2 linked regions of the Hyphomicrobium denitrificans ATCC 51888 genome follow. The protein of the gene in region 1 interacts with the protein of each later gene in a pairwise test. Links are inferred from orthologs where the notes say so. Each region holds a gene or a part of one and is shown on either strand. Other genes may lie near its edges.

Region 1 (11,887 bases):
GGCGGCGCCTTCTTTAGCATAGGCAAACCCGTTGCCTAGGTGGAGAGGAGTCACAGTTACGAACGACCTTTGAGCTTGTCGATCTGGCGGCGATCGCGCTTCGTCGGGCGGCCCGAGCCTTCGGGACGAACGGCGGATTGCTTCGGCTGCATCGCTATCTCGGCCGCCTCTGGCCGAACCTTCGGCGGCGTGTGATCGAGAAACAGCGACTGGGCTTCGGTGGCAGGCCCGCGCCGATGGCCGATCCCGACGATCTCGAGGCTTCGCACGGCTGGGCCAACGACGAGTGTGATCACGTCGCCCGGCTTCACCAACGTGCTCGGCTTATCGATTTTTTCGCGGTTCAACCTGACCTTGCCGCGGGAGATCAGGTCTTGGGCGAGGGTGCGTGACTTCGTGATGCGCGCGAACCAGAGCCACTGATCCACGCGCTGGCTTGAGTTCACGCCCGCCGGGCCCATCAGGTCGAACCGGAACCTTCGCTGCGCTTCTCCATTTGCGCCTTGAGCGCGGCGAGGGCCGCGAAGGGCGAGGACGAGTCGGCGGAGCCGGACTTCGGCGGCGCTGCGGTGATGACCTGCGGCGCGCGGCGGGGCTCATCGCGGCGGCGTCCTTCGCCATGACGATGATCGCCTTGCCTATGATCACCTTTGCGCTGGTCGCCGTGGCGATGATCGCCCTGCCGGTTGGGGCGCTTCTCGTGATCGCGCCGAGGCTTGCCGCCGTCGTGACGCTCGAAGCGCGGGCGCGCGGACTGCTGGTCCGACGGCGCGCTGGTATCGCTGGCGGGCGCTGCCGCTGCGGCTGGCGCAGCGTTTGCGTCAGATGCCGGAGCGGAGGCAGGACCACGATCGTGACGTGGCTTGCCGCGCCGGTGGTGCGTGTCGCGGTGATCGCGATGCCCGCCTTCGCGGCGATGATGGCGTCGCGGCCGCCAGATCTCTTCGAATTTTTCCGTTTCGGCTTCGGCTTGCGTTGCGGCAGGCGTTTCGGCGTTTTCGGCCGCCACGGGCGCTGAAGCTTCAGCCTCGGAGGTTTCGGCAGGCAGAGCTGTCGCAACAGCGGCTGTTCCGGCTTCCTCCGCGGGCTGCTGCGTCTCGGCTTCAGACGACGCTTCCGCATTTGCGTCCGGAGCAGGTGCAGCTGATGCCGATGCATCGGCAGCAACGTCGGCCGGTGCCGCTGCCGGTGCGGGCGCGATCGGGCGCCGCTCAAGCCGGAAGCCGAGCGACTTCAGGACTTCGCCCAGTTCTCCGGACGAGCAGCCGAGGATCGACATCATGTCGTCGGTCGCCTTGAAGCCGCCGTCGCCGGTCGAGCCTTTGGGCGGCGCGTCAGCCCGTTCCGGCGACGAGCGCCAGGCGAGCAGCGGACGGATCAAATCCGCGAGACGCTCGAGAATGTCGAGACGGACGGCGCGCGGTCCGCACACGTGGAATCCGTGCGCGCGATAGAGCGCTTCTGGTACGCTCGGGTCGGTGACGACCGACGTCAAACCCGGACGCGGCAACTGCGGCGTGCCGTTCACGGTCGCACTGTTCTTCAAAAGCCAGAGCGTCGCCGCGAGATCGGCGGCGGCCGGTTTCAGCAGGAGCGGGAAGAAAATGTTGAACGCGCCAAAGCGCAGTCCGTACTTGCGCAGTTCGGCGCGCGCGGCCTGATCGAGCGAGTTGACATCGTCCGCAACGGTCTCGCGCTTCAATGCCCCGAGATTTTCCTTCAACTGAAACGCGATGCCGCGCGCGAGGCCTTGCAGCTCGCCGCTCGTCGACATGTCGACGAGCGGCTTCAGCTTGTCGGCGATCGTATCGTCGAGCCAGGTTTTGAGACGCGCCTGGACCTTTTCGCGATCCGACTCGCTCATGTGTTCGTCGGCGATCAGCGACAAGCCGGGCTGCAGCGGATCCTCGGACCGTTCGAGCTTGGCGATTTCGTCGTCGCGCCAGACAACGACGCCGGTGCGCGTCAGCTTGAACGCATCGCTCTGTGCCGCCGATACGCGCCGTGCGCGCATGCCAAGCTCACGGGTCACGACCTGCATCGCGGCCTGCCGCGTTGCGCGCTCGTGGATGCCGTCACCGGCCGAATCCAGCGTGAAGCAAAAGCCCTTCAAGCGGCCGACGAAGTGGCTTTCCACCGTGATCGCGCCGTCCTCGGCGATATCCGCCGTCAATTCTTCCTTGTCTCGCATGCCCTTCATCAGTGCGCTGGTCCGGCGGTCAACGAAACGCTGCGTCAAGCATTCGTGAAGTGCGTCGGAAAGACTATCCTCTACCGCCCGTGTTCGTTCCTGCCATTGAACGGGGTCGCTCAGCCAAGCCGGGCGGTTGGCGACGAACGTCCACGTGCGAATATGTGCGATGCGCGTCGCGAGCGTATCGATGTCGCCGTCGGTGCGATCGGCCAATGCCACCTGCTTTGCGAACCAGTCCTCCGGAATTTTGTGCGTGCCGGAGGTCAAGTGCCGGTAGAGGTTGGAAATCAGTTCGGCATGGCTTTGGCCGGAAATCTTGCGGTAGTCCGGAACCTGACAGACGTCCCAGAGCAGAGCGACGTTGTCGCGCGTCGAGGCGATATCGGCGATTTCGCGATCGGCGCTCAACGCTTCGAGCGCGGCGACGTCGTCGGCCGTGCGGGCGCGCGCCAGGCGCTGCTCACGCGGGAGCTGACGCAAGGACTCATGCAAGGCTGAAAGCGAGCTGAAATCGAGGTTGCGATTGCGCCACTGCAGCGTGCGCACGCTATCGAAGCTGTGCGTTTCGAGGCGTTCGACGGCGTCGGCATCGAGCGGCTCGGCGCCCCCCGTCACGCCGAACGTTCCGTCGTTCATATGGCGACCGGCGCGGCCGGCAATCTGGCCGATCTCACCCGGTGTCAGATTGCGATGGTTCTGGCCGTCGAATTTTCTCAAGGCCGAGAATGCGACGTGATCGATATCGAGGTTCAAACCCATGCCGATGGCGTCGGTCGCGACGATGAATTCCACGTCGCCGGACTGATAGAGCGCGACCTGCGCATTGCGCGTGCGCGGCGACAGCGCTCCGAGCACCACGGCGGCACCGCCACGCTGACGGCGGATCAGTTCGGCAAGCGCATAAACTTCCTGAGCCGAGAACGCGATGATCGCCGAACGAGCAGGAAGGCGCGTGATTTTTTTCTCGCCCGTGTACGTCAGCTTCGACAAGCGCGGACGGGAGATGAAATTCGCACCGGGGATCAGATCGGAAATCGCCTCGCGCATCGTCTGCGCGCCGAGCAGCAGCGTTTCCGAGCGTCCGCGTGCGTGCAACAGGCGATCCGTGAAGACGTGGCCGCGTTCGGGATCGCCCGCAAGCTGGATTTCGTCGATCGCAAGGAAGTCGACGTCGATATCGCGCGGCATCGCTTCGACGGTCGAGACCCAGTAGCGGGCGCGCTCGGGTTTGATTTTTTCCTCGCCCGTGATGAGGGCGACGTTCTCGACGCCGGCGCGCGCTTTGATCTTGTCGTAGACCTCGCGCGCGAGCAGACGCAGCGGCAGGCCGATCATGCCGCTGTTGTGGCCAAGCATGCGCTCGATCGCGAGATGCGTCTTGCCGGTATTGGTCGGTCCGAGCACCGCAGTGACGTTGCGAATGCGGGCCTCGAGATCACTTATCATGTCGTGCCTGACTCCGATCAGACCCTGGCATTACAGAGCAGGGCCGTGAGATCAAGGGGATATTGCGTGCTCTCTCCGGAGCCCCGATCTTCCACACTCGTTAATCGAACCGGCCCTGCCGGGGAGTTCACTGCCTGAGTGCAATCTGTGCGTTATCGGCCGCTATGATGTTGATCTGGTCCGCCGTCATGACTGCAGGTCCGACGGATGAGGGAACCGAGATCCGATAGGGTACGTAGATTCCCGCGCTCGGGATGGCGCGCAATGCGATCTCGATATGATCGTAGTCGATCCAGGGTTTCTCGAAATCCTTCGGCTTATGCCCGGCGATCGGCACGTATTTGACGCGGCAGATCAGAAGTTCCTTGGGCTGGCCGCTCGGGCGCTGTTCTTTGATGGCCTCGCGGCCCTTGAGCGACAGGCGCAGGTCGAACCGGGCCTTGCCGTCGAAAATTGGAATGGTTCGATTGCAGGCGTCCGAGCCGGTCGCGTTCGAAATCGCGAGCGTTGCAGAAATCGGGTCGAACACGTGCTTCAGGTTGTCGGGCGTGACCTTGATCGTTTCCGGATTGGGCGGTTTGTTCGGCACCAGCGCGATCGTCTTGACGCCTGCCGGGTCGAACCCGAGCGTGACGGACGTCAGCTTTTTCTTTGTCTTGTAGCTCATCTGATAGGCGACGGGGCGCGGGCCGCTTTTGTCGACCGAGCCGCTTCCGGTGAACGTACCGGTCCACTTGAAGGCACCGAACAGGGCTGAGATTTCCGTCTTGCCGGTGGCCGAATAGGTTTCGCCGCTATATTTCGATGTGAAGTTGTAGGCGCCAACCTCGAAGCCGTTGAAGGTCAGCTTGTAGCGGGCGTTCACCTGGTTCGGCCAAGCTTGATCCCGGGCCTGATCGCCGGCCGCCGCGGGTCCGGCGACGAGGGCCGCGATGGTTGCGGCAAGCGCGCCCGAACGGGCCAAGCGCCGACGCCCAACGACATTAGAGTAGTTCATAGGCTCTTCCCTGCGCGCCCCGAAAGTAAGGCCCCGCGTTAGGCCGCCTTTGCGTCGATTCTTGGACTTTCGGCCGCAGGCCGGATATCCAGCGGGACCGGACCTGCCTGATCCCGCAGTCGTGGCGGACGATCCGATGGCGATCAATTCCGCCAGCCTGCTTGACGGCTATCCCGCCCCTCAATTATACAGCGCCCCATAGACCCCGTGAGCCCTGCTGACGGGGCGCATTTTTTCTGCAACAGCAGACATTCGATAGACCGCCCCATCCGGGTGCGGCGTAGGAGACCGTCATGACCAGGCGCTGCGAGCTGACCGGCACTTTGCCGCTGTCAGGCCAACTCAGGAGCCACGCCGAGAACAAGACCAAGCGCAAGTTCCGGCCGAACCTGCACAACGTCACGCTGCTGAGCGACGCTCTGGGCCGCAAGGTCCGTCTGCGCATCTCGGCGCGGGCGCTGAAGTCGGTCGAGCACCGCGGCGGCCTCGATGCCTTCCTGCTCAAGGCAAAGAACGACGAGCTTTCGGCGGCGTGCCTGAAGCTGAAGCGTGAGCTTCAGAAGGCGCAGGCGGAGAAGGCGGCCTAAGGCCAAGCCTCTGACGAATGAGAATTTTGCCCGGCCCGGGTTCAGTCCTGCGGCCGGGCTTTTGCTTGTCCGCGATCATTGACGGTGAACTGCAGCAGGAGCGTTCGCTGCAGAATGTGATTGAAGTTGTCGTCGGACAGCATCGTGACCAGCACTTCGCCGGTCTCGAGCCGCGTCACCGACAAACCCTCCATGTTGTCAATTTCCGAGGTGAGATCGGCTTCGATGAGCGTTTCGCCTTCGATGGCACGGCCGGGCCTCAGCTCATCGGGCGAAACGCGTCGCAGCCGCATCTTCACGCCTTCCGTCCAGCGAAAGCGGCGTTCGAGAACGAACAGCGTTCCGTCATCGAGGCTCGAAATATCGGTGATGTCGAAGTCGCCGATGTTCTTCAGATGCAGCGTCGCCGGGCCTTGCGGCGCCCACAGCCAACCCGTGTGATTGCGGTCGCGATCGTAAAGCCGTTCCGAAAAGGCGATCACCGAGCCCTTGAACGGGCCGCCGCGCATCACCGTCATGGCTTCGAGACCCGCGTTCGGCCGCATGCGCCGGGCCTCGGCAGGGAGAGGCACCGTGCTCCGGCCTGCCACCAGGCCTTGCGACGACCAATCGTAGCGGTCGATGCGATGCTTGCGCTCGAACGCGATGAGCACAGAGCCTTGCGCAAGCGTTCCCGATTCAAGAGCAATCGCTTCCGAGTCACGTTCGCGGCCGATGGGCCTGCCGTCACGGTTGAGCAAAGGCCCGAGGCGCGCGTCCGCAATGCCCGCCGGATGCGTTCCGTCGTAGACGATCTTGCCTGTCATCCAGACGCCGGAATCGGAAATCGCGAGCAAGGTTTTTGCATCGTTGCCGACGACGAGGCCGGACCAGCCGCCGAAGTTCGGCGACGGCGAGGTCAAGACCAATCCACCGCGAAACGTCAGCTTGCCGACTGTGGGGTTCGGCGTTGAGGCTGACGCCGCACCAGCCATCTCCGCACGCGCGAAATCGCGAATGAGGACTGCATCGATCGTAATCGGGCTAGCTTTCAAAGCCGCGATATCGGGCTTGGCGTCGGCTAATACGATCTGCGGGTAAAAACCGAAGGCCGCGGCGAAAACAGCGGCGCGCATGCTGTTAGCGAGCGTGCCCATGGTTCAGTGCAGCGACGGACGCCGCCGCACGGGACGCGCAGCTTTTTCGATTTTGGAATCTTCTTCGAACAGCTCGACGAGTTTTTCGGTCATGGCGCCCGCAAGCTCCGACGCATCGGTGATGGTCACCGCACGGCGATAGTAGCGCGTGACGTCGTGACCGATGCCGATCGCGATCAACTCAACGGACGATCGGTTCTCGATCTCGTTGATGACCTGGCGCAAGTGCTGTTCGAGATAGCTGCCGTTGTTGACCGACAGTGTCGAGTCATCGACCGGCGCGCCGTCTGAAATCATCATCAGGATGCGGCGCTGCTCGGGACGTCCGACGAGACGCGAATGCGCCCACGCCAGCGCTTCGCCGTCGATGTTTTCCTTGAGCAGACCTTCGCGCATCATCAGCGCCAAAGAATTCTTCGAGCGCCGCCACGGCGCGTCCGCCGTCTTGTAGATGATGTGGCGCAGATCGTTCAGCCGTCCCGGGGCAGGTGGCTTTCCGGCGGCCAGCCATTCCTCGCGCGCTTGCCCGCCCTTCCACGCCTTGGTCGTAAATCCCAGGATTTCGACTTTGACGCCGCAGCGTTCAAGGGTGCGCGCGAGAATATCGGCACAGCATGCCGCGACCATGATCGGACGGCCGCGCATCGAGCCCGAATTGTCGAGCAGCAGCGTCACCACGGTGTCGCGGAATTCGGTGTCGCGCTCGCGCTTGTAAGACAGCGCGCCGGTTGGATCGGTGATGACGCGCGTCAGGCGTGCGGCGTCAAGCATGCCTTCTTCGAGATCGAAATCCCAGCCACGGTTCTGTTGCGCGAGAAGCTTGCGCTGCAGTTTGTTGGCGAGTTTCGCGACGGCAGCCGAAAGCGTTTTCAGCTCTTTGTCGAGGAATGCGCGCAGGCGCTCCAATTCTTCGGGCGTCGAAAGCTCGGCTGCGCCGACCTCTTCGTCGTGAGCGCGGGTGTAAACCTTGTAGCCGAATGCTTCCGGGTTCTCGAGGACGGTCATGTTCGGACGCCAAGGCGCTGGCGCCTCGTTGTCGTCGACCGTTTCCTCGTCCATCTCCTGCTGTTCGGTATCGCCCGAGTCGACCATCTCCTCGGTTTCCGAGAGATCGCCTTCGGACGACTGGTCCTCGCTCTCCTTGTCTTCGCCGTCGGAACCTTCCTCGTTGGCGTCTTCCGACTCGTCCGTTGCGCCGTCCTTGGCGCCGTCGTCGCCTTCGTTTTCCTCTTCGCCCTGCTGCGGCTCCTCGGTCAGATCGACGAGATCGAGAACCTTGAGCAGGTCGCGAATCTGGCGGCCGAACTGCTCCTGATTTTCCGATAGACCTTCGAGGCGATCGAGCAGCGTGCTGCCGCGCGCTTCGATCAGCGGTCGCCAGATGTCGACGAGGCCCTTCGTCGACGCGGGCGGCGGAAGGCCGGTCAGGCGTTCTCGAATGAGCAAGGCGAGCGCATCTTCGAGCGGCGCTTCGGCACGATCGAACACCGCCCGGAAGCGACCGTGACTGTACTGATCTTCGAGACGAGCGGTGAGGTTCGCCGCCATGCCGGGCATGCGCATTGCGCCGAGCCCTTCGACACGAGCGCGTTCGGAAGCTTCGAACACGGCGCGCGCCGGTCCGGGCGGAGGCGCGATGCGCCGATGAATCTTGGCGTCGTGGCAACCGATCTGCAGCGCGAGGCTATCCGCCCAACCGCGCGCCAGTGCGATGTCCTTAGCGGTCGGCGCGCGCGGCGGCTCGGGGATGTAAACGGACTTTCCGGACACGTCGCCTTTGCCCGGTCCGAAATCGACCTCGACGGCGCCGTCTCCAGCGATCGCACGCACAGCCGGGCCAAGCACGCGTTTCAGCGGCTCTGAGGGAGCTTCGCGGCGCTTGTTTGGAGGTAGGCTCACGGCGGCTATCCGGTTTTGGTGTCTCCCACCCCCCGACCCCTCCCCGCCGGGGAGAGGAACGTAAGGGCGCGCCGGCGCTAAGCCGGCCTTCGATCAGCCTTCTCAGCTCAACGCGACGTTGGCGGTGCTCTCTGAAAGCTCCTCGCCGAAGCAGCGCTGATAGAATTCCGCGACCAGCGGCTTTTCGAGATCATCGCACTTGTTCAGGAACGTTACGCGGAACGCAAAGCCGATGTCGCCGAAGATCTCGGCGTTTTCCGCCCAGGTCATCACGGTGCGCGGGCTCATTACGGTCGAGAGATCGCCGTTGATGAAGGCCGAGCGCGTCAGATCGGCGACGCGGACCATGTGCGAGACCTGCTTGCGCTTGGCGTCCGTCTTGTCGAAGGCCTTGACCTTGGACAGCACGATTTTCGCTTCATCGTCGTGCGGCAGATAGTTGAGCGTCGCGACGATCGACCAGCGGTCCATCTGGCCCTGGTTGATCTGCTGCGTGCCGTGATAGAGGCCGGACGTGTCGCCGAGGCCGATCGTGTTCGTCGTCGCGAACAGACGAAATGCCGGGTGCGGACGAATGACCTTCGACTGGTCGAGCAGCGTCAGCTTGCCCGAGATTTCGAGCACGCGCTGAATGACGAACATGACGTCGGGACGGCCGGCGTCGTATTCATCGAACACGAGCGCGGTGTTGGTCTGCAGCGCCCAGGGAAGAATGCCTTCCTTGAACTCCGTCACCTGCTTGCCGTCGCGCAGCACGATCGCATCCTTGCCGACGAGATCGATACGCGAGACGTGGCTGTCGAGGTTGACGCGCACGCACGGCCAATTGAGGCGCGCCGCAACCTGTTCGATGTGCGTCGACTTGCCGGTGCCGTGATAGCCCTGGATCATCACGCGGCGATTGTGCTTGAAGCCCGCGAGGATCGCGAGCGTCACGTCGCGATTGAAAAGATAATCCGGATCGAGATCGGGAACGTGCTCGTCCGCCTTCGAGTAGGCCGGAACTTCAAGATCGCTGTCTATGCCGAACACTTGGCGCACGGACAGTTTCATATCCGGCAAGTTCGCAGGTTGCGCGCCCGGAGCGCTCGTCGTCGTGCGCATCAAAATCCAATTCCCGATGAATGCCGCCCAGCCGCCTCAGGGGCTTCGGGCCGATGCGATCTGGGAGGCACAATCGCACACGGCTCAACGGCCCGGTATCAGACCAGGCCTGCTTGCTTCAGATAGTTATAGGCTTGCAGGATTTCGCGCAACTTTTCCTCAGACCGACTATCGCCACCGTTGGCGTCGGGATGGTGAACTTTCACCAACTCCTTGAAGCGGGTCTTGATGTCCTCGCGAGTTGCATCGTCGCCCAAATCGAGCGTCTTGAGCGCCTTGCGCTCCAAAGGCTTCAGCTGGCGACGGAAGGCTGACGGCGCGGTGCGCGACGATCTGACTTTCCGCGCCATTCTCACCGTGCTCTCGGCGACGCGGGCAGCGGCTTCTTCAGTCCGCGAGCCGTCGCGGGTTCCGTGAGCCCAGGCGTTGGCGCCGGTCTTCCACGTCGGGCGATGTCCGGTCAGGGCATCCTTGCGGAAGCTGTTGACCTCGGCATCGCTCATGCCGTCGAAATAATTGTAATCTTGATTGTACTGACGGACGTGATCCACGCAGAAGTGGAAATATTCGCCGTCGCGGCCACGACCTTTCGGCGCTTTGTGCGGACCCGGCTTCTCGCAGCCCTTCCATTGGCAGAGCGGCGCACGCGTTTCCTTCTTGGCGCCTTGCGAGCGCTTGGACGACAGGCGAATGCTGTCGAAATATTTTGAATCGAGTTTCATCGGCCGGTGATTATGATGGTTCGTTTCGTTGGAAACAAGGCGTCAAGAATTCCGGTTGATTTCTTCATCGACTGTGCTGGCAAGCGTTTAACATGTCGTTTCACTGCGCATTTATATTTGTTCGAAGAACCGGGAAGTCAAAGAGAGCAACATGGGACGGTCCGTCACCGAAATCCTACGCGAAAAATTGATGGTGGAGCTGCGCCCCACGCGACTCGACGTCATTAACGAGTCAGAGCTTCACGCCGGACATCGCAACTCGCCGGGCACGGGTGAAAGCCATTTTCGCATTCTCGTCATCTCCGGCGCGTTTGCGGGTAAATCGCGGGTCGAACGGCATCGCATCGTCAACGATCTGCTCAAGAACGAGATCAGCGGCGGCATTCACGCGCTGGCGCTCGCGACGCTTGCTCCGGGCGAGCCCGTTCCGCCCGGCTTCCCAGGACGCCCTTAGACTTAGACACGAATCTATCCGCGTGCGGTTTTCGGCTGCGTCGCGCCCGCCGGCGGTGAGCCAGTCGCGCTTGCCGTCGCAGCGGCGAGCGACTTGATGCGGATCGCCGTGATTTTATTGCGGCTCTTGCGCAAAATTTCGAAACGGTAGCCGTGGAAGGTGAATACCTGTCCGGGCTCCGGAATCGTCTGCGCTTCGTGAATGACGAGGCCAGCGATGGTCGTCGCTTCATCGTCCGGAAGGTCCCAATCGAGATGGCGATTGAGATCGCGGATTGCAACCGTTCCGTCGACATTGACCGTGCCGTCCGACTGCATGCGAATGTGGCTGTCGGGATTGTCGTGCTCGTCGGTGATCTGGCCGACGATTTCCTCGAGGATGTCCTCGAGCGTGATGAGGCCCTGCACTTCGCCGTACTCGTCGACGACGAGCGCCATCTGCGTTTTCTTTTTCAGGAACTGATTGAGCTGATCCTTGAGGGTCGTCGTATCCGGCACGAACCAGGGCGTGCTCGCCGACTTCATGATGTCGAGCGTTTCGGGCGCCCATCCGGTGCGCGACAGCGCGAGCAGCAGGTCCTTGGTGTGGAGCACGCCGACGATATTCTCGGGCTCCTCTTTCCAAATGGGAACGCGGGTGAACTGCGATTTCATCAGCTGGTCGAGAATCTTGGCGGGCGGATCATCGGCATTCACCGTTTCCATCTTGGTCCGGTGAACCATGATGTCGGCGACCTGCAGATCGCCGAGATCGAGAATGCCGCCAAGCATTTCCGCGTCGCCCTTCGCGACGGTGCCTTCCTTCGCCTGCAAGTCGATGGTGCCGCGAATCTCTTCGTGCGCCGCGAGGATGTTGGCTTCGTCGTCAGCCTTGCCCGGCGTCAGCTTCAGGAGATTGCGGACGACGTATTCGATCGCCTTCGTGAACGGCGTCAGAATGTAGATCAGGCCGCGCATCGGCGGCGCGACGATGAGCGCCACGCGGTCGGCGTACGCTAAGGCATAAGTCTTCGGCAGCACGGCCGCGAAAATCACGATCAAAATGGTGATCATGCCGGTCGCGTAGGCGACGCCGACCTCGCCATAGAGGTTGACCGCGACGTTGGATGCAAGCGCGGCGGCGAAAACGTCGACGAGCGTGTTGCCGAGCAGCACGGTGCCGATCATCTTCTCCGGCCGCGACAGCACGCGATTGACGAGGGCGGCGCTCGAGTTGCCGTCTTCCTCAAGAGCGTGCATGCGGGCGCGCGACGCTGCCGTCAGCGCGGTTTCGCTGCCGTTGAAAAACGCCGAGAGCACAATCAGAATGAAAATGGCGACGATGCTAATTGCGATAGACATGGAACTGG
Region 2 (11,915 bases), 1.1 Mb from region 1 along the record:
CCAACGGCACGCTGCGCGTCACGGGTTATGCCGGCATGCGCTTCCTGTCGAAGACGATGATCTGGACGCGCGCGCCTGCCGATCTGCAGCTCTGCGGTCAGCCGGATACTGAGATCGAAGCGAAGTCCGGACAGCCTGCCGAGACGAAGCCTGACTCCGATTCGAAGGTTGCGGTCGTCACGCCGCCGCCTGCTCCGGCCCCTGCGCCGTCGATCACGCCTGCGGATAAATCCGATGCAGGGCCGGCGGTAAGCGATAAGCCTGCGCCGCAATCGAGCCCCAATGCGAACGAAGCTGCGAAACCGAAAGGCGAGCCGCCTGCCGCGACGAACGACGCCAAGCCTAAGCCTTCGCAGCAAAACGAAGAGACTGCATCAGCGGATGAAGTGACGCCCTCCGAGCTTGGAGACAAGCTCAATGACCTCGGCATGGGCAAAGTATTCACGAAAACGAAGTCGGGAAAATGCAAGCTTGATTTGCCGTGGGTCAAGCTCACGCTCAATTGCGAGCAGTAGCCTGCAGGGCGCGCAATATCGGGAGAGAGCGTTTGCCGCCTGATAGCGGCTCATGTTCTCAGGCAATAAAAAAACGCGGTGGCAGAAACTGCCACCGCGTCAAATTCGGAGATGATCGTCCTTAGATGAGGTCGATCTCGGCCGGAAGGTACGAGGTAACTTCGAGGCCGACTTCCTGCTCGCGAACGGCAGGCTTTGTCCAGGTCTTCATGATGTCCTCCATCAGACTGCAAGAGCTTCCGCTCCATGACCATCAACGTAAGCCCTTCGGCCGATAACGTCCAATCGCAATCGCGTGAGAATTTGATCAGAAACTCTTATCATCACCCTTGCCTCCGCTGATGCGACACGGCATAGATTCCGTGACCGCGTCTAAGCGCAAACAGCTATCTTCCGGAGACTGCGAATGCCGATGCCCGCCCCTGAGATCGAGCGGCTGATCAAAGCCCGATTTCCCGATGCCCAAATTGAACTTCGGGACCTTGCCGGTGACAACGACCACTGGGCCGCCCACGTCGTATCCGCGGCGTTCAAAGGCAAAAGCCGCGTCCAGCAGCACCAGATGGTCTACGACGCGCTCGGCGGGCGCATGGGCGATGTGCTCCATGCCCTGCAACTCACAACCGCAGTGTCGGCTGATTGACTTCGCCGGGCGTCTCGCCCACATCTCGCTTCAAAGGGCGCCGAGATTGGCTGTCCCGAACATTAGGAACCAACGTCATGGCCTCTGATCCCGTCCAGCAAAAAATCGCCGATACCATCGCCAGCAACGATGTCGTGCTGTTCATGAAAGGCTCGAAGCAGTTTCCGCAGTGCGGATTCTCGGCGACGGCCGTGAAGATTCTCGAGCATCTCGGCGTGCAGTTTAAGGATGTGAACGTGCTCGACGATCAGGGCGTCCGCGACGGCATCAAGTCGTTCTCGAACTGGCCGACCATTCCGCAGCTTTACGTCAAGGGCGAATTCGTCGGCGGCTGCGATATCATGCGCGAGATGTATTCGGCCGGTGAGCTGCACGATCTGATCTGCTCGAAGGGCATCCCGCACGCGCATCATCACGCCTGACGCTTCAAGCGTTCAGCGCAAAGAAATAAGGCGGGCCGTTTCCGGTCCGCCTTTTTTGTTGTCCGGTTTCCTGCCGCCTCAAGCGTGCGGCGGAGCGACAGCGGCGGGCGCTGCTTTGCCCTTGCGCGATTTCCGCCATTCCTCGAAGCGCTGAATAACGACGAACATCGACGGCACGAAGATCACCGCGAGGCAGGTCGAAGCGATCATGCCGCTGAACACGGTGATACCGATCGACTTTCGCGCCGATGCGCCGGCGCCTGTCGCGAGCACAAGCGGCGCGACGCCGAGAATGAACGCGAACGACGTCATCAGGATCGGCCGGAACCGGGCCCTCGCCGCTTCGACGGCCGAGTCCATGATGGACTTGCCTTCGGCGCGAAGCTCGCGCGCGACTTCGACGATCAGAATGGCGTTCTTCGCAGAAAGCGCGATGAGCAGCACGAGGCCGATCTGGACGTAGAGGTTGTTGTCGATCCTCAGCCCGAGCATGACGCCGACGGGACCGATCAGCGACAACGGCACGGCGAACAGCACCGCGAGCGGCGTGTACCAGCTCTCATATTGTCCGGCGAGCACGAGATAGACGAGCAGCATCGCCAGCGCGAAGACGTAATAGATCTGGCCGCCGACGAGCTTTTCCTGGAACGACAGCGCCGTCCACGACGAGCCGACGCCGGGCGGCAGCGTTTTCGCTGCGATGTCGTCCATCAGCTGCATCGTGTCGCCGGAGGAGAATCCCTTCGCCGGAACGCCGACGATGGAGGCCGACGGATAGAGGTTATAAAGGCTGATCAGCGACGGCCCGACGATCGGCGTGATCGTGAGCACGGTGCCGAGCGGGACCATGTCGCCGTTCTGGTTGCGAACCTTGAGGTTCAGAACCTCGTCCGGTGTCATGCGGAATCCGGCATCGCCCTGAACGTAGATCTGGAAGACGCGACCGAACTTGTTGAACTGGTCGACGTAGCTCGAACCGAGATAGGTCGCGAGCGTCTGGAAGACCTGATCCGTCGTCAGCAGCAGCGTCTGTACCTTCTCGCGGTCGATCGTGACCTTGTATTGCGGAGCCGAGGCACGGAACGGCGTCGAGGCGCGCTGGATGGCCGACTGCGTGCTCGCCGCCTGCACAACCGCGTTCGTCGAATTTTCGAGCTTGCCGAGATCAAAGCTGCCATCGCGCAGCTCGATCTGCATCGTGAAGCCGCCGGCATTGCCGATGCCCTGAATGGGCGGCGGCGGCAGCACCATGACACTGCCGTCGGTGACGGCCGACATTTTCGCATTGAGGCCGGTATAGAGCGACAGCAGGTCCTCGCCCTTGCCGCGTTCAGCCCAGTCCTTCAGCATGATGTAGGCGACGCCCGCGTTGGCGAGCGAGGCGCTGTTGTCGAGCGGCGAGATGCCGGCAATCGTGATGACGCGCTCGACGCCGGGAACGGCGCGCGCGATCTTTTCCACCTGATCCAGCGATTTCTGCGTGCGCCCGAGAGAGGCGCCGTCGGGCAATTGCACGGCTGCGAGCAAGTAGCCCTGATCCTCGATCGGCAGGAAGCCGGTCGCGACGCGCGTCATGCCGTAGATCGAACCGCCGATGATGGCGGCGGCGATGAGCGCCATCAGCCCACTATGATGCACCATTCTATCGATGAGCCGCGTGTAGCGGCCTTCGAGGCGATCATAGACGGCGTTGAAGCCGCGATAGAAAAAGTTGCGCTGCTCGGGCGGCACCGGACGGCGCAGCCACATGGCGCACTGCGTCGGCTTCAGCGTCGCGGCGTTGACGGCGCTGATCAACGCGGTCGCGGCGATCACGAGCGCGAACTGCGCGTACATCTGGCCGGTGAGCCCCGGCAGGAACGATGCGGGGAGGAACACTGCCATCAGCACCAGCGTGATGCCGATGATCGGGCCCATCAAGGCGTTCATTGCGGCGATCGATGCGTCGTGGCCGGACATGCCCTTTTCGATATTGTGCGCCGCGCCTTCGACGACGACGATCGCGTCGTCGACGACGATGCCGATGGCGAGCACGATCGCGAACAGCGTCGACAGGTTGATCGAGAAGCCCATCGCCGCCATGGCCGCGAACGCGCCGATGATCGTCACCGGCACAGTCGTCGCGGGCACGAGCATGGCGCGCCAATCCTGCAGGAAGACGAGGATGACGATCAGCACCAGGATCGCGGCTTCGAACAGCGTTTTATAAACTTCGTCGATGGCCTGCTGGACGAAGATCGTCGTGTCGAAGGGGATCGTGTACTCGACGCCCTCGGGAAACTCCTTCGCCAGCGCCTGCATCTTGGTATTCACTTCCTTGGCAACATCGAGCGCGTTGGCGCCCGGTGTCTGGAAGATCGCAAGACCGGCGGCCTGCTGGCCATTGAGATTGAAAATCTGCGCATAGGTTTGCGCGCCAAGCTCGACGCGGCCGACGTCGCGCAATCGCGTCAGGTCGCCGTTCGTGCCGGTCTTGACGACGACATTGGCGAACTGGCTGGCATCATCGAAGCGGCTCGAAACGTCGAGCGTGTATTGGAACGATTGATCGCCTGCCACGGGCGGCATGCCGATCTGTCCGGCCGTCACCTGCTCGCTCTGCTGCTGCAGCGCATTGATGACGTCCTGCGCGTTAAGACTGCGCGCCTGCATTTTCTCCGGATCGAGCCAGACGCGCATCGAGTACTGGCCAGCGCCGAAGACGTTGACGTTGCCGACACCAGGCAGGCGCGAAATCTCGTCCTTCAGGCGGATGGTCGCGTAGTTACTAAGATAGAGGCTGTCGAACTTGTTGTTCGGCGAGGTCAGCGTCACGATCTGCAGGATCGACGTCGACTTCTTCTGCACGACGACGCCCTGCACCTGCACCGATTGCGGTAGAGACGCCATCGCAGCCGACACGCGGTTCTGCACGAGAATTTGCGCGTTGTTGAGGTCGGTGCCGATATCGAACGTGACCGTCAGCGTATAGGTGCCGTCGGACGCCGCGTACGACTGCATGTAGATCATGTTCTCGACGCCGTTCACCTGCTGCTCGATCGGCAGTGCGACGGTATCGATGACGGTGCGGGCGTTGGCGCCCGGATAGCGCGTCGTCACCTGGACGGTCGGGGGAACGACGTTGGGATATTGCGCGACCGGCAGGCGAAGCACGGAGACCGCACCGATCACGACCATCAAAATCGCGATGACGTTCGCGAGGACGGGACGCTCGATAAAAAATTTCGAGATCATGGCGCGGTTTCCGCTGGCGGCGCGATCGTCTTGGCAACAGGGTCGATCTTCTGGCCGGGTATGACCGACATCAGGCCGGAGATGACGACGCGATCATCCGGCTGCAGGCCCTTGTCGATGACGCGGAGGTCGCCGACCTGCTGGCCGAGCACGACCTTGCGCTGCTCGAGGTCGTTGTCTTTGTTGGCGACGAGGACATAGCGTCCGCTCTGGTCGCTGCCGACGACGCGGTCCGGCACGAGAAGCATGTTCGGCTGTTCGGCGCGCGGAACGCGCACGCGCACGAAATATCCAGGTAGAAGCGAGCGATTTTCGTTCGGCAGCACGCCGCGCACCAGCAGCGTGCCGGTCGCCGCGGTAATCGTCGGCGCGGCATAGTCAAGCGTGCCCTTGTGCGGATAGCCCTGCTCGCTTTGCAGGCCGACCTCGATCGGGATTTTCTTCATGTCTTCACGCGTCAGACCCTGGGCGCGCATGCTGGAGCGGATGTCCTGCACGTCGGTTTCGCTGATGGCGAAGTTCACGTAAATCGGATTGAGCTGCACGATGGTCGCGAGCGTCGTCGGGCCGCCGGCGCCGACAAGCTGACCGAGCGAAACTTCGCGCGCCGTCACGATCCCGTCGAAGGGAGCTTTGACTTCCGTGTAGCTGAGGTTGAGCTTGGCCTGCTCGATATCGACCTCGGACTGAGTCTGCTTGGCGATGGCCGCGTCCTTGGAGGCTGTCGCCTGATCGAGGGTCGCCTGGCTCGCGATGTTCTTGGCGGCGAGATCGACCTGACGCGCGTAGTCGGCTTCAGCCTTCTTCGTGTCGGCTTGCGCGCTCGCCTGACCGGCCTCGGCCTGCTCGAGCGAGAGCTGATAAGGCTTCTGTTCGATGACGAACAGCACGTCGCCGGCTTTGACCAGATCGCCGTCGTTGTATTTGATCGCCTGAATGAATCCCTGGACGCGGGCGACGAGCGTCGTCGTGTTCACCGCTGCCGTGTTGCCCGTCGCTTCGAGATAGCGCGTGACGGTCTTCTTCAATGGCTGGGCGACTTCGATCTTCGGCGGCGGCGGCGGCACGAATGCATTTTTTTCACCGCATGCCGCGAGCGTCAGGACGCCCACTAATGCGCATGCCGCTGGAATTCCTGTCATTGGCCGGAACAGCCGGGCTACCGCCGACTTCTGTTGCACGCCAGCGTCTGCCGATGCTCGCGTTTCAGTATCGCCACTCATTGAGAGCCTGCCGAGGTTGTGAGCGAAATACGACGTGCCGAGACCATCGCAAGTTATGTCATTTCCGAGATATCGTACAGATCGCGCACTCGCGCCGGCTGGAAATGATTCATGCGACTGCCCTCGCGCACCCGCGAAGCAGCAAACACGCAGGATGTGAAGATTCCGTAGCGGCGGGTGATTTTGAGCCGATGAAACGCCGCCAGAATTGGCCGTGCAGCTACATTTGCCCCGGACCGGCCGCGAAAGTCGGGCTGGCGTTGGGATCACCCCTGAAGGCGTAGTCGATTTCGGCGGGCGGCTCGGTCTGGCCACGACGGCCGCTATAGTCGCCCCATCCTCGTTCGCCCGTGGCTTTGGTGCTGCGCCGAGCGCTGGCGCTTCCCGTCTCGATCGGAGTTGCAGCAACCGTCCTTGCGTTTGACGGTCCGTTCCAAATCGCGCTCTGCGGCGCCAGGGTTTCGCTGGAGCAGGCTGCCAGGAGCAGCGTCGCGCATTTGAGCAGCGTCAGGCGTCCGCCCTTCGCCACGCGCCGAATGGATCGCAGGTTCTTCAAAGCCCGGAAGCTCACCGATGACGCCCTCGCATGCTCCCGCCCCCTATAGCGGAGTTCGGCCTGCAGGTGGAAGCGAAGTTACCACGCATGGCGCAGAGTTGCGGGTCTGCGAGGAGCGCGCGCCGCCGTCGCGAAATGTTCCCCGGCTTACAGCGCCGCCGTCCTAATTTATGCTCAATGCCGTTGTTGCATTCGAACAGCATCTCCGGGCGGTGCGGTTTTCGGCGAGACCAGCCATGCGGCTAAGCGGACGACGGTTCTTTCTGTCGCTTACGATCCTGACGGCCAGCGTCTGTCTCGCGCTCGGGATCACGCTGCCGATCTTGAAGCTCACGAGCTTCACGTTCTGGACGACGGAGCATTCGCTGATCTCGACGGTGCAGGTTCTGCTGCGCGACGGGCAGACGTTCCTCGGTTTGATCGTCGTCGTATTCTCGATCCTGCTGCCGATCACGAAGCTGCTTTATCTGCTGCTCGTCTCGACGCTGCCGCCCGCGGAGATCGTGCGCCATCATCAGCGGCTGCGGGCGCTCGAATGGCTCGGCAAATGGTCGATGCATGACGTGCTCGTGCTGGCGCTCACGATCTTCTTCATCAAGAGCCAGGGCGTCTACGACGCGTCGAGCCTCAACGGCGTCTACTTCTTCACGGCGGCCGTCATCCTGATGATCCTGTCGTATGCCTGGATCAGGACGGACGGCATGGCGGCGGCGCCGGAACTCGTGCCCGTTTTGCCGGAGCCCGACGTCGGGGCGACCCAGCGCTCGCACGGCTGGCGGAATTTCGCGCTGAGCTTCCTGATCATTCTCGCGACGGTTTTTTTCGCGCTTGGCATCATCATGCCGACGATCCGCTTCACGACGATCTACGTCTGGACGAACGAACATTCGATCCTGACGATCATGTACGCGCTGTTCGAGAACGAGGAATATTTTCTCGCGGCCGTGGTCTTCGCGGTGTCAGTGTTCTTTCCCTTCCTCAAGCTTTTCTATCTGCTGACGCTCATCACCTCGCACGACATGCCGCCGGACTTCCGCAAGCGTTCGATCGCGACGATGGAGTGGCTCGGGCGCTATTCGATGACCGACGTGATGGTGCTGGCGCTCATGATCTTCTACGTCAATTCGTCGGGCTATACGGAAGCGACCGTGCTGCCTGGCGTCTATTTCTTCGCCGCGTCCGCGATGATGACGATGCTGGCCTATGGCTGGGCGAACGTCGACCGGCCGACGTTGCGGCGGCGGCCAGCCGGAAGCGGGCCGGCGATGTCGGGCGATCCGCGTGTCACCATCGCGCGCGATCATGGGCGGCGACACGCCTGACTAAAAAGGCCGCTATTCAAGCGGCCTTTTCATGAACGTACGTCCCACGAGCCTACACAGCGGCTTGGCGCTCATCAGATCGTGTGGATGTCGCGATCCTTGGTTTCCGGAATGAACAGGAAGCCGATGACGGCCGTCGCCGCGGCGACGACGATCGGGTACCAGAGGCCGTAGTAGATATCGCCCGTTGCGGCCACCATGGCGAATGCTGTGGCCGGCAGAAGGCCCCCGAACCAGCCGTTACCGATGTGATAGGGCAGCGACATCGATGTGTAGCGGATCTTGGTCGGGAATAGTTCGACCAGCGCCGCCGCGATCGGCCCGTACACCATCGTCACATAGAGCACCAGGATGAACAGGATGCCGACGACCGTCGCCGCCTGACTGCGGAAGATGTCGAAAGGATGGGCCAGCTTCACGATGCCGGGATCATTCGCCTGCGGATAACCGGCTTCGTTGATCGCTTGCGAGCCGACAGTCACTTTGTCCTTCGGATCGCCGACGGCCGTCTCCAGATCGGTGGCCGGAACTTCCTTGTCTCCGATCACGACTTTTGCCGGTTGACCGGCGGGGCCTGCCTCGGTCGAATACTTCACCGATGCCTTCGACAGCCAGTCGCGGGCTTTATCGCAATTGGTCGTGTACTTGCGCGTGCCGACCGGATTGAACAGCGAACCGCATTCGGCCGGATCGGCAACGACCTTCACCTGCACGGTTTCGATCGCATGCGCGAGCGCCGGATTGGCCGTCTCGGCGAGAAGCTTGAAGAGCGGGAAGTACGTCAGCGCCGCGATCAGGCAGCCTGCGAGGATGACCGGCTTGCGGCCGATCTTGTCCGACAGCCAGCCAAAGAACACGAAGAACAGCGTGCCGAACAGCAACGACCAGGCGATCAGAAGGTTCGCCGAATAGCCGTCGACCTTGAGAATGCTCTGCAGGAAGAACAGCGCGTAGAACTGGCCAGTGTACCAGACGACGCCCTGACCGGCGACGAGGCCGAGCAGCGCCAGCAGCACATACTTGTTGTTCGGATAATGGAAGAAGCTTTCGGTCAGCGGCGCCTTGGAGCCCTTGCCCTCCTCCTTCATTTTCTTGAAGGCGGGCGATTCCGATAGCGACAGACGAATCCAGACCGAGATTCCGAGCAGAAGAATCGAAACCAGGAACGGAATGCGCCAGCCCCATTCCTTGAACGCGTCCTCGCCGACGATCGTACGAACCGCGAGAATAACGATGAGCGAGAGGAACAACCCGAGAGTCGCGGTCGTCTGAATCCAGCTCGTATACATACCGCGCCGGCCGGACGGCGCGTGCTCGGCGACATACGTCGCGGCGCCGCCGTACTCGCCGCCGAGCGCCAAGCCCTGCAGCAGACGCAGCCCGATCAGAATGATCGGAGCGGCAATGCCGATCGACGTCGCGCTCGGCAGCAGGCCGACGACGAACGTCGACAGGCCCATGATCAGGATCGTTACGAGAAACGTATTTTTGCGGCCGACAAGATCGCCGATGCGGCCGAAGATGATGGCGCCGAACGGGCGGACGATGAAGCCGGCTGCGAACGCCAGCAGCGCGAAGATGTTGCGCGTGGATTCATTGTAGATGAAGGCGCCGGACGGATCTTTCAGCGAGAAGAACTGCGCGGCGATGATGGTCGCTAGAGAGCCGTAGAGATAGAAGTCGTACCATTCGAAGACCGTGCCGAGCGAGGATGCGAATATCACGCGACGTTCCTCGCGCGAGATGCCCCTCCGCCGGTCTGACGAAGTTATCGGTTCTATTGGCGTCATGCGCGCCCCCCTTCAGCTTTCAGCTTTGTTATTCTCAACTCTAAGCTGAAGGACGTGTGCGAAGCGAATGACTGTTGCAGATAAATATATTCTGCTTTCGGCTAATGGCGCGTCTTCTGCAACGCAAAAAAGCCGGCGACGTGCGCCGGCTTTGCATTTTTAGTTGCGCATGGCGACTCCGCTTCGCGGAGCCGGCCGAAGTTTTGATGCGCATGGCGACTCGCGTTCCGCGAGCCGGCCGCCATGCGTGAGCGAAATTAGCGCGAATAGAATTCGACGACGAGGTTCGGTTCCATCTGAACCGGATAGGGCACGTCCGAAAGCGCCGGGATGCGCGTCAAAGCCGCCGTCATCTTGTTGTGGTCGGCGTTGACGTAGTCCGGCACGTCGCGTTCAGCGCTCTTGATGGCTTCAAGAACCAGCGCGAGCTGCTTCGCCTTTTCCGTCACTTCGATGACGTCGCCGATGCGCAGGCGGTAGCTCGGAATGGTGACGCGCTTGCCGTTGACGGTGACGTGACCGTGGCTGACGAACTGGCGCGCGGCGAACACGGTCGGCACGAACTTGGCGCGGTAGACCAACGCGTCGAGGCGGCGCTCGAGCAGGCCGATCAGAAGTTCCGAGGTCGAGCCCTTGAGGCGCGAAGCTTCGTCATAAGCGGCGCGGAACTGGCGCTCGGAGATCGAGCCGTAATAGCCTTTGAGCTTCTGCTTGGCCTTGAGCTGCTGGCCGAAGTCGGACAGCTTGCCCGAACGGCGCTCGCCATGCTGGCCGGGACGGCTTTCACGACGGTTGAGCGGGCTCTTCGGGCGGCCCCAGATGTTCTCGCCAAGGCGGCGGTCGATCTTATGCTTGGCGCGAATGCGCTTAGTCATCTTCTAGCACTCCATGAGTTGAGACCCCGCAGGCCGAAATGACCGGCGCGGCCGTGTGGAGCGCCCCCTCCTCTACCCTCATTCGAGGGCTGACAGGCATGGACCTTCTACAGTCCCGCCACGGGTGCGCGGAAATCAAACGCGGGCCCGAAGGCCCGCGCGGGTTGGTTGATAGAGGCGGTCGGCCGTCTCGTCAACGGCCTATTCGCCGCTAGTTCTTCTCGACCGTCGTGCCGCCCGCGACCGAGCCGGTGGCCGTGGGGGCTCCCTGCTGGGGCTGGCCTGGCTGGGCTGGGGGTTTACCGGCGACCGCACTCACCGGCGGGCTCGCCTCGACGTAAGCCGTGATCAGCTCCTTAACCTTCTTTTTCTGCTCGTCGGTGCACGACTGCGCCGACTCCTTCTTCTCGTCGACGACGACTTCCTTGTCGCCCTGCTTCTCGACGAGACGGATGCGGCCGGTTAGCAGCATGACCGTCGTGAGGTGGAGCTGGCTGATGTAGACCATCTGCTGCGGCGTCCACTTCTTCTTGAACTCTTCGCGGCGCATGAGCGCGCGGTGGTTCAGAATCTGGTCGTCGCGCAAATCGCAGATCTGGGCGTGCGCCGACAGACGGCCGGCCTTGATGACCTCGCGCGCCACATCCAGCGGAACAACGACCTGATCCTTCTTCGTCTTGTCGATGACGATGACAGAGCCGTCCGGCTTGGAAAACTGCTGAGGCGTCAGCGACCAAGCGTATTCCATGAACGATTTGACCGCGTGTTCACTCAAGTCCTGAGCGCTTGCTGACGTCACACTCCCTGCAAGCGTCAGCGCAGCAACGCCCGCCAACACCACCCCCGCCTTAATATTCATCAACATCTCCAGTTGAGCCTGAATTTCTTTTCCGGTTTCCGTCGAAAGCCGTCCGACGCGGCGTCTCGCAAGCCACGTTGCATATCGCCAGTATGCCTTTTCCCTTGGCATCGCTCAGCCCAAAACATGTCCAGATCAAGGCGTCGCACTTGGGCCTTTTCGGGCCTTGCCTTTGCCCTGTGCGAGCGTGGCAACTATGCCACGAAGGGTCCGAACTTCCTGTTCCGTGGCGTTCATTCGTGTCAGCAGCGTGCGCAGGTTTTGTGACACGACCGTTTTGCGATGGGCGGGGTTGAAAAAGCCGTTTGCCTCGAGTTCCCGCTCCAAATGTTCAAACAGACCAATGAGTTCCTCCTTGGTCGCGGGGCGGTCGCGGCCCATGTATAGACCTTCGTTCAAGGGCTTCTCATAGGTTGTGACGCGGCCGAGACTGCGACCGGCGTCGCTGCGCATCCATTCGTAACCGAGAAGCAGCA

The links.
Region 2: the proteins of HDEN_RS15670 (region 1) and grxD interact in binary tests that used the Escherichia coli proteins (3 or more experiments, as listed by UniProt). The link is inferred for Hyphomicrobium denitrificans ATCC 51888 from one-to-one orthologs.

Annotation. Positions count from the first base shown.
Region 1 is NC_014313.1:3,230,961-3,242,847, forward strand. The notes cover bases 9,028-11,887. They hold HDEN_RS15670 (BolA family protein), read left to right. Parts: upstream 9,028-10,236; coding sequence 10,237-10,539; downstream 10,540-11,887. Other genes in these bases: cobS (cobaltochelatase subunit CobS), read right to left, coding at 9,028-9,363; HDEN_RS15665 (J domain-containing protein), read right to left, coding at 9,462-10,085; HDEN_RS15675 (HlyC/CorC family transporter), read right to left, coding at 10,554-11,879. Also shown: HDEN_RS15630 (RNA-binding S4 domain-containing protein), read right to left, coding at 57-428; HDEN_RS15635 (helicase-related protein), read right to left, coding at 461-3,640; HDEN_RS15640 (DUF3108 domain-containing protein), read right to left, coding at 3,768-4,637; rpmB (50S ribosomal protein L28), read left to right, coding at 4,931-5,224; HDEN_RS15650 (esterase-like activity of phytase family protein), read right to left, coding at 5,266-6,360; cobaltochelatase subunit CobT, read right to left, coding at 6,364-8,259; more of cobS, read right to left, coding at 8,362-9,027. UniProt on the Escherichia coli protein: Transcriptional regulator that plays an important role in general stress response. Has many effects on cell morphology, cell growth and cell division. Acts by regulating the transcription of many genes, including dacA (PBP-5), dacC (PBP-6), ampC and mreB.
Region 2 is NC_014313.1:2,159,796-2,171,710, forward strand. The notes cover bases 20-2,907. They hold grxD (Grx4 family monothiol glutaredoxin), read left to right. Parts: upstream 20-1,235; coding sequence 1,236-1,580; downstream 1,581-2,907. Other genes in these bases: HDEN_RS10400 (DUF2147 domain-containing protein), read left to right, coding at 20-515; pqqA (pyrroloquinoline quinone precursor peptide PqqA), read right to left, coding at 637-726; HDEN_RS10410 (BolA/IbaG family iron-sulfur metabolism protein), read left to right, coding at 922-1,158; HDEN_RS10420 (efflux RND transporter permease subunit), read right to left, coding at 1,659-2,907. Also shown: more of HDEN_RS10400, read left to right, coding at 1-19; more of HDEN_RS10420, read right to left, coding at 2,908-4,814; HDEN_RS10425 (efflux RND transporter periplasmic adaptor subunit), read right to left, coding at 4,811-6,037; HDEN_RS10430 (hypothetical protein), read right to left, coding at 6,258-6,608; HDEN_RS10435 (paraquat-inducible protein A), read left to right, coding at 6,830-7,915; HDEN_RS10440 (MFS transporter), read right to left, coding at 7,990-9,705; rpsD (30S ribosomal protein S4), read right to left, coding at 9,963-10,580; HDEN_RS10450 (hypothetical protein), read right to left, coding at 10,792-11,439; HDEN_RS17990 (RNA methyltransferase), read right to left, coding at 11,575-11,915. UniProt on the Escherichia coli protein: Monothiol glutaredoxin involved in the biogenesis of iron-sulfur clusters.